4 regions of the Epibacterium sp. HA2-3 genome follow, and region 4 is predicted to be linked to each of the others. Evidence: riboswitches for the same ligand, from Rfam matches in the RefSeq annotation. Region 4 holds a riboswitch; each other region holds the start of a gene.
What was found. A riboswitch is a leader RNA that binds a small molecule or an ion and turns the genes downstream of it on or off. The one in region 4 is predicted to bind cobalamin.
Positions count from the first base shown of each region.

Region 1 (2,190 bases), on a different replicon from region 4:
ACAGTTACCCCAACGAGTTGCGCTGCATCATCGTCAACGGCCATCAAGTGCGAGACTGGCTCGAGATGTCCGCAGGGCTCTTTAATCAGCTGGAGCCTGATGCAGACGCGCGCCTGCTGGCAGATCCTGCGCGTCCGGGGCACAACTTTGATGTCATTTTCGGCCTGCAGTATGAAATCGACCCTCGAGAGCACGCGCGGTTTGATGCCGAAGGACGCAGGCTCCATGAAGGGCCGGGGCGGATCAGGAACCTGCAGTGGAATGGCCGCCCCATGCACGGGGACCAGCAGTTTGCAGTCGCCTTCAACAGCTACCGCAGCAGCGGCGGTGGCAATTTTCGAATGCTTATGGATGCGCCCGGTCTGCCCCTGCCGCCGCAGATGATCCGGGATGTGGTCGGCGCCTATGTGGCCTCTGCACATGACCTTTCCGCCGTCTTTCCGGCGCCCTGGCGCTTCAGCCCGGACTTGGGTGTGGATGCGATTGCCCTCACGGGCCCGGGTGCCAGGCGCCACCTCCATGAATTGCCCGAGAATGTGGCCCGCTCCGCAACAGAGCTCGACACTGGGTTTCTGGCGCTGAAGCTGCGCCTCTGAGCGCGCGACACACGAGTATTCAAACCGGCAGCGGGTTGTCATCTTTCCGCGGCTTCCCTATATCGGGATTCGAGAGGTTGGCGCGGGCAAGCGCCTCGCCAACCTGGTCAGGTCCGGAAGGAAGCAGCCACAACGAGCCCCGCTTGGGTCGATGTCCAGCCTCTCACTTGTCACACGACCCCGCCCTAGGCGGGGTTTTGTGTTTGATGAGCCTGTTCCCTACCTGCACATCCTCGTATTGTCTTGCGCATCCCATGTGTCTTGTGCCGCGCCGCTGACCTATTTCGCGCTCGCAGAAAGATCCCAGTTGACGAGGCGACTTACCGCTGCGTAGCATCCAGACAGATGGTTCCTGCCTCTGTTTGGGGTGGGATGAAAAGGGAATACGGTGAGGCTTTGGACCATTGGGTCCCGCCAAGTCCGTGACTGCCCCCGCAACTGTGAGCGGCGAGTTCCCCGGCAAAGCCACTGACCCCAACGTCGTAACCGGCAAAAAAGGGTCGGGAAGGGCCGGTTCGCGATGACCCGCAAGTCAGGAGACCTGCCATCGGCAATGTAAACCTGAAGCCGGGCGGGGTGTCTCGGAGGAGGTCTGATGGCTGATCACTCCGCGCCCGAAGGGCCTGATCCCGTCCGATGTCCCGCTCATCCCTCCGGCCCCTTGATCCGAGTGCGGAGGGCACGAGAATGACGGACCACACAGAGACGCGTGACGCGGGCACGCATGAGTTTGTATCAACAACATGTTTGCACCTCGGGCGCCCCTGCCCAGCGGCGCAGCGGATGCTGGCGGCGCTGGCAAAAGCGCTCGACAGCGCCCGCGGGCTTACGAAAGACGATTTCGAAATCAGTGGTGAAAGCCGCCTCGATGGCTGTGAGAAAGCCTGCCCGGCGCGATTTGCCGCAAGTCATGCCCGTATTCGGGTGTTTTGCGATGTGCAGGCCACGACCAAAACAGAGACGCTGGACCGATTTGCGGATGCAATGTTGTCGGCAGACGGGGGCAGCGCGCATGGCACCTCCAGCGCAGACATGCCCCGCGCGTTTGGCGAAGCCCGCCCAGCGCGTCCGCCCGTGCAAGCGCCCTCAATTCGCCACCCGCAGGGGGCACAGAGACCACGTCTGATGAGCTAAGCTGCTCGGCCTATGCTGGCGGCGCTTGGCGACGGCGGCCATAGGCCCAAGCCATCTGCGCATCCGTTTCCACCGCACAGGGCCTCAGGGCCCTGAGCCGTGCAAGAGCTGCATCCGGCGGCTCGCCGCTTTCGATCATCAGCCGGAGCACTGCCATGCCGGATCGACCGCAGCCGCCACGGCAATGCACAAGGACACGCCCTCCACCCGACAAAGCCTGCCGCGCGAGCGCGCTGACCTGATGCCAATGATCCTCAAGATCCTTTGTCGGGGTCTGGTAATCCTCAACCGGCATATGAAACCAGCGGCTGCCAAGCCCCTGAATGTCCGTGCCCAGAGTCTCTACGCCAAGGATAACATGCTCGACGCGCGTGGTCATCGAGATCACCATAGACGGGCGCCATTCGTGGATCAGGCGCAGATCGGCGGCATAATCGCCCCCTGCACCGGGCGCCCGGCT
Region 1 is NZ_CM172490.1:184,033-186,222, reverse strand. Features, by position in the region: gene ACZ1HH_RS00880 (5'-nucleotidase C-terminal domain-containing protein) at 1-596, shown strand, start outside; RNA gene ffs (signal recognition particle sRNA small type) at 667-765, shown strand; cobalamin riboswitch at 926-1,159, shown strand; gene ACZ1HH_RS00870 (hypothetical protein) at 1,284-1,730, shown strand; gene ACZ1HH_RS00865 (protein-tyrosine phosphatase family protein) at 1,741-2,190, opposite strand, start outside.
Region 1: it holds a riboswitch for cobalamin, as region 4 does, so the genes downstream of both, ACZ1HH_RS00870 (hypothetical protein) here and ACZ1HH_RS15985 (aromatic ring-hydroxylating oxygenase subunit alpha) in region 4, are expected to answer to the same signal.

Region 2 (2,190 bases), on a different replicon from region 4:
CGTTCATCACCACACGATCTTCATAGCGCTCGAGATAGCGCTGCCCGTCACGGGTCTTGAGCGTGTAGGAGGTGTAGTATTTGAACGCCCCGAGGAAGGACGGGAAGCGGAACTTCTTGGCGTAGGCCGCGTCCCAGATCTTGCGGTGGAAGTTGCGGGAATATTGATCCAGCACTTCGGGCTCGTAATAGCCTTTCTCGACGAGGTAGCCGAGCTTTTCATCCAGCGAGTGAAAGAACACGGTGTTCTGGTTCACATGTTGCAGGAAATACTGCCGGGCCGCCATACGGTCGGCGTCGAACTGGATGTTGCCCTCGTCGTCATAGAGGTTCAACATCGCGTTCAGCGCGTGATAGTCGAGATCGGCGGTTACGCTTGCGTCAAGCATGTCTGCTGCTCCTGTGCCGCCCAGAACCGGGCGAGGCCCGCGCGCATGCGGGCGATGTCTGTTTCGGTTCCCGCCAACTCAAAGCGGTAAAGGACGGGGACATTGCATTTCTTGGCGATCACATCCCCCGCGAGGGCAAAGGTGTCACCAAAGTTGCGGTTGCCTCCGGCAATCACACCCCTGAGGAGGGCACGATTGCGGCTGTTATTCAGAAATTTGATGACCGGTTTTGGCACTGCGCCCCGGCCTTCACCATCGGCAAAGGTTGGCGTCACCAACACGTAGGGCGCATCTACCTCGGGGGAAGGCTCCGTCTGCGGCAGCCGCAGAGCCTCAAGCCCCAGTCGCTCCATCAAACGGGCCGTATTGCCCGAACGGGAGGAGTAATAGACAAGCCCGACCACTTACCCGGTCACCTTTTACCTTTATGCCAACTGGCCGATCAGGTCAGGGCGAAAACCAGCCCAGTGCTCTTCGCCAGCGACCACCACGGGTGCTTGACGATAGCCCAGACCCTGCACCATTTCCAGAGCAGCGGCATCTTGTGTCAGATCAACGAGGTCAAAAGAGATCCCTTTCGCCTCAAGAGCGCGGGTGGTGGCGGTGCACTGCACGCAGGCAGGTTTTGAATAGACAGTGATGCTCATCTGCAAGATCCCCTCAGGTGTTGTCCTTCTGGGCGGAGAGGCCACGGCAGCCGACACCGGTTCCGGTGTCAGATGACGCGTCCGGGCCCACCGCCGCGGTCGTCGTGTGTCGTGCTCTGGCAGGTCTCCTGGCTTCGCGGCTCAAACGCCCCCTCCCGCCTTCCCAACGCAGCAATGCGTCAGTGGCACGGGCAGGGCTTGCCGCTTACAGTTGCGGGGGCAGCACCGGATTTTCACCAGTTTCCCTCTTCGCTTGCGAGTCGCCTCGAAAGAACCAAAGCAACACGATATTGATGCAGATGCGCGAAATGGTCAATATATGGTGTAGGACGCGTTGATTTTTGTTTTCCACAGGGCAGGGTGTTCGCCCGCGGTTTCTTTGTGGCTGCAATGTAAGGGGATCGGCAAATTCGCACACCCTTACCCCCATCTTTATCCACAGTCTTGGATCAGACGGGCCGTGTGAAATTGTCGCGCAGCTGTGTCCTGCAAGACATACTACATACAAAGACGCCTCCGGCGCGCGCCGTCCCGGCCCTCACGCCCCGCGATTGCGAGAGTGCTGATGGGCTCTGGCGAGCGGGGTGAGCCAGTGCTCGCGCCGGTCTGTCCATAGCTCATAGGTCGGCGTGAACTGGTTTGGCTGATCCATTGCTCCGAGATGGAGTTCTACCTCACCTTCGCTGCATGAATAGACCGATGATCCGCATCTCGGGCAAAAATGTCGGCCCTGATATTGTTGCGTCTGGCCGAATACTTCGACCTCCTCAGCCGGGTAAACCGCCGCGGCCCAGAACACCGCACCATGGTGCTTGCGACAATCCATGCAGTGACACAGGCCGACACCGATGGGGGGGCCGGAGGCTCTGACGCGGATATCGCCGCACAGGCAGCTTGCAGTGACCTCGGACATGGTGGACCTCCTCAGCGCATGAGGGCTCAGCTTGCCTGGTGGTCTGCTCCGGTCAAGGCAAACCTGGCACGGGTGCGATTGGCAAAGGCCACCAGTGTCAGCATCACTGGAACCTCGACCAGTACGCCAACCACGGTTGCGAGCGCCGCCCCGGAGTGAAGCCCAAAGAGGCTGATCGCGACAGCCACCGCCAGTTCAAAGAAATTCGACGTCCCGATCAGCGCGCAGGGTGCTGCGATCCG
Region 2 is NZ_CM172490.1:546,346-548,535, forward strand. Features, by position in the region: gene nrdE (class 1b ribonucleoside-diphosphate reductase subunit alpha) at 1-388, opposite strand, end outside; gene nrdI (class Ib ribonucleoside-diphosphate reductase assembly flavoprotein NrdI) at 370-792, opposite strand; gene nrdH (glutaredoxin-like protein NrdH) at 814-1,035, opposite strand; cobalamin riboswitch at 1,137-1,329, opposite strand; gene ACZ1HH_RS02640 (GFA family protein) at 1,574-1,948, opposite strand; gene arsB (ACR3 family arsenite efflux transporter) at 1,975-2,190, opposite strand, start outside.
Region 2: it holds a riboswitch for cobalamin, as region 4 does, so the genes downstream of both, nrdH (glutaredoxin-like protein NrdH) here and ACZ1HH_RS15985 (aromatic ring-hydroxylating oxygenase subunit alpha) in region 4, are expected to answer to the same signal.

Region 3 (2,190 bases), on a different replicon from region 4:
GCAAGGCCGCAAGATGCAGCCAGGACCCGTAGAGGCGCGTGATCTTCTCGCCGTTCACATAGACATGTGCATGGCCCTCGCCGGGTTGATCGGCCCCCGAGGCATGCTCCGGGGCGAAGCGAAAGTTCTTGGTCTCCACTTGCAGGTTCCAACCGGACATCGCGTCGGGCGTGACGTGGATCTCGACCGAGGGCGCCTCTGGACCAGAGGGGGAATTCACCAGTGCGGAATGGTCGTGCGTGGCCACGCCGGATCCGCCACCGTGGTGCGCAGGATCAGAGTGATCATGCCCATCCAGGGTGACGCCGTTTCCTGCGGCGGTCAGAAATCCGATACCGCCCCCAAACACAAGGCCAATGGCAAACAGAGCAAGCGAACGGGACATGGAAGGTCATTCTCCGGAAAGTAAACGTATTTGAGGCTGCAGCGCAGTCTCGCAGGCTGTCCCCGCTGCATGCAATGACGCAGCGGGGACAGCCTGGAGGACCGCCTAAGTGTTGGCATCCGCATGTGCGGCTTCGGTCTGCCAGAAATAGGCACAGAACACGCCGAGCAACGCCCATGCCGCCATGCCGATCCCCAAGGCGCGCGCCGCAAAAAGGGCGCCGATCTCGGTGGGCACCGGACCGGCAAAGGTCTCGGGCTCCGGCGCGCCGATCACATGCGGCGCCATCAACAAGAGCGCGGCCACCACATAGGCCACCAGATTACCGCCAAAAGCGATCAGCCACATTGCAACACCTGCGCTCGCCACTGTGGCGGCCCACCAGATCTGACGGGCGCCCACATCGGCGGCGGCAACGCCGGGCACTTCTGGTGCGAGCGAAAAACCGGGCGCAAAGTGAAGCGCCACAAAGCCAGCCAATCCCCACAGCAGGCCCTGTCCGGTGCGGATTTCATGGCCTTGCCGCTCCGCAACCGACATCAAGGCCACCAGGATCAGCGCGTAGCCAGTGTAAATCAGCATGGTGAAGAGGATGCTGAGCAAATTGCGCATCGGCTCGTCAAAGATACCCGGCAATTCGGGATGGGCGGATACGGTCTCGCCGCCGAAATGCACAAGCGCGCCCGATTCATAGAGTTCGGCATGCAAAAGCACCGGCTGCACGAAGAAAAGCTGCAGAAGGGCGGCAATCAGCCCCGCTGCAGCACCAGCGAACAACGCGCCGGTCAAAATGCGTGCGAACATCTGCTTAGTGGCAGGGGAAGCCGGTCGCGTGGCGCACATCATGCGCAGCATCATGCAGGGTGGAGGCCTGCACATGGCCGGTCACGGTGATGATCCCCAGACCCAGTACCACGGCGAAAAGAACCGGGATGATCTGGCTGGCAGAAGCGGTCGTGTTGAGCGTCTTGGTCGTCATAATTCGTCCTCCGTGTCGTCACACCCGACGACACATTCACTGTCCTCGTTTCATACGGCCGGTCTCCTGACTCGCGGGTCGCGGCGATCATTCTCCTTCCCGGCCCAGCGGCCAGTGGATGCTGAATGTCGCTCACCGCTCACAGTCGCGGGGGCGGTTGAGGCTTTGGCGCCGCGATTGGGTCCGCCGTTCCTCATTCCCGTTTCAGTCCCGGCGCTTTGCGCTCTGGGACACCGTATGCCGTCGACAATGCGGCGCGGGCGCGCGATCGGTCAAGCATGAAACCGCCCTTGAAGCGCGCATTCGCGGCATTTTATCACGCAGGTGGTCTTTGACTGGCAGCCTCACTCCTCGGGAGAGGCGGTGGAGCCAGTTTGTGACGCGGCAGTAGTTTCGGGCAGGGGAGCAGGGATGCGCGCGATGGCTTTGAACCTCAGCTCGCCAATTGGGCGCGCATCCGTGAAGGTGCCATCGGCGCTTGCCTCGTAGAGCCGCAGAAACCTGAGTATATCCGGTAGGTCCGCTGCTGTGATCTCCCCAAAGAGATAGGCCGTCTTGCCGCTTTGGCGCACCGAGAGGGTCTGCGGGCGTGCACAACCCGACATGCAGTCAACCGATTGCAGCAGGGCCCTTGGATGAGCCTCCCGCAGCGCCGCTGCCAATTGGGGCAGCAGCGCGGGATCGGCATCTTGGCAGGTCCGGCACAGCGAGATCACCGGTGCGGTCATTGCGACACGAGCGCGTCATCGTCGGCCAAGGGGCCATAAAGGATCAACACTGGCGCGGGGGAGGTGATGGTCTCCAGGAGGTCCGGCAGGGCGGCCAC
Region 3 is NZ_CM172490.1:2,203,093-2,205,282, reverse strand. Features, by position in the region: gene ACZ1HH_RS10345 (hypothetical protein) at 1-385, opposite strand, end outside; gene ACZ1HH_RS10340 (CbtA family protein) at 491-1,189, opposite strand; gene ACZ1HH_RS10335 (CbtB domain-containing protein) at 1,194-1,364, opposite strand; cobalamin riboswitch at 1,404-1,617, opposite strand; gene ACZ1HH_RS10330 (DUF1636 family protein) at 1,709-2,092, opposite strand; gene cobA (uroporphyrinogen-III C-methyltransferase) at 2,089-2,190, opposite strand, start outside.
Region 3: it holds a riboswitch for cobalamin, as region 4 does, so the genes downstream of both, ACZ1HH_RS10335 (CbtB domain-containing protein) here and ACZ1HH_RS15985 (aromatic ring-hydroxylating oxygenase subunit alpha) in region 4, are expected to answer to the same signal.

Region 4 (2,190 bases):
CGCGCGACACGGAACTGGCCATCACCGCTGAGGTGGAACCCCGAAGGCATCCCGGCCTGCTCACAGCGGTCGAAATGAGCCTGCAAATTGCTCGGGGTCTCGCCACCTTCGATGCCGGTCACGGAGGGATCATCCGGGAAGGTCCGGCAGAGCGCGGGGTGATTGCCGCCGCAGTGGTAGCACTCGCGGTTGTTCTCCCAGACCAGCTTCCAGTTGCCGCGCTCCACGATGGAGCTTTCATGGGCGACCTTGGCGTTCGAGAGGTCATGAACCTCCAGATAGGGGCGGGCGACCTCGGCAAACCGTTCAAAATCCGGGGCCTCATCGGCGAGACAAATATAGATCAACCCAGCAAGCTCACGGCAGTGGACCGTCTTGAGCCCATGTTTGCTCGGCTCGAAATCAGGCCCCATATCACGCGCCCACAGCAGACGACCGTCCAGTTCATAAGTCCACTGGTGATAGGGGCAGACGAGCTTAGGGTTGTTGCCTTTCTTCGCCTTGCAGATCACCGAGCCACGGTGACGACAAGCATTGTGGAAAGCCCGAATGACATTGTCTGCACCGCGCACGATGATGACATTGTAGTTGCCAACCTGATGGGTGACGTAGCTCCCTGGCTTGTCCAGCTCGCAGGCGGGAATGGCAAAAAGCCATTCTTTGTAAAAGATCTCCTGAAGATCGGTCTGAAACACCTCGGCATCGGTATAAAACGCCTGATCAAGTGCATGTCCTGCGCGGTGGTTAGCGATCAGCGTGTTGATATTGCTGTGCATTTCCTGGCTCCGTGACAAAGTTCACATATGTGAACCTTCGCCCTGTTGGTAGAGTGCAAACGGCAATGGGATCCCGTGAGGCCGCGAGGGAGGTGCCCGCGTCCTTTTCAAGATGCCCAAACCGCCGCCCGCGGTTGACGATATCTGCCGAGGCTGGTTTCCGGGCTCTGGGGGTGACCTGCTGGTCGGAGCGCAACGCCTTCCCGGGTCCTCCTCCCAGTGGCAGATGTTACGCCCGCGAATCCCATGACCGTTGCGGGGGCAGCGCCGGAATCGCACCGGCTTCCCAATTCTCCGTCCGGAAAGCCCGGACAGCACCTCGTAGGGCAGAGTTGTATCGAGATTTGCCGCGCCCGATCTCCAATTTGCGACGTTGTTTATTGAGTTCGAGACAAGCCCGCCTCACATCCGCAAAAACATGCATGGATCGCGCAGCCTCTTGAACCTTTGGCCCATCGACGCATTTCTGAGACGCAGGCCGGAGCGCGCTCATCGGAGCTTTGCCAAACCAGCGCGAAGTTTGGGGTTGGCAAAGCCACTCAATTTGGTGATCCTGCCGCACATAAACAAATACGGTAAAATCCGACTGGGGAGGAAAATATGAAAAAATTCTTGGGACTTACCGCTGTTGCATCCGTGAGCTTTGCCTTTGCGGCAGAAGCCATGGCCACAGAGTGGAATGTCTCGGTTTGGGGCAAACGCCGCGCCTTTACCGAGCACGTCGAAAAGCTCGCTGAACTGGTGTCCGAGAAAACCGACGGCGAATTCACCATGAACATCAGCTATGGTGGACTGTCCAAAAACCGCGAGAATCTCGACGGGATCTCGATTGGCGCGTTTGAGATGGCGCAGTTCTGCGCCGGCTATCACCGCGACAAAAACCGCGTGATTACCGTTCTTGAATTGCCCTTCCTGGGCATTTCCAACCTCGAAGAGGAGGTTGCGGTCTCTAGCGCGGTCTACAACCACCCCGCCGCAGCCGAGGAAATGGCGCAGTGGAACGCAAAGCTGCTCATGACCTCGCCGATGCCGCAATATAATATCGTCGGCACCGGTGATGTGCGTGATGATCTGGCGGAATTCGAAGGCATGCGCGTGCGGGCAACCGGCGGTATCGGCGAAGCCTTCAAGGCTGTTGGCGCCGTTCCGACCTCCGTCACCGCGACCGAGGCCTATCAGGCGATGGAATCCGGTGTGGTCGACACCGTAGCGTTCGCACAACATGCGCATCTGAGCTTTGGCACCATCAACCGCGCTGACTGGTGGACCGCTAACCTCAACCCCGGCACCGTGAACTGCCCGGTTGTGGTCAACATTGACGCTTACGAAAGCCTCTCTGACGCCGAGCGCGAAGCGCTGGACAGCTCGGTTGCCGAAGCGCTGGATCACTACCTGGCGAACTACGGCGAGCTGC
Region 4 is NZ_JBVFUL020000002.1:311,838-314,027, forward strand. Features, by position in the region: gene ACZ1HH_RS15985 (aromatic ring-hydroxylating oxygenase subunit alpha) at 1-776, opposite strand, end outside; cobalamin riboswitch at 911-1,113, opposite strand; gene ACZ1HH_RS15990 (C4-dicarboxylate TRAP transporter substrate-binding protein) at 1,377-2,190, shown strand, end outside.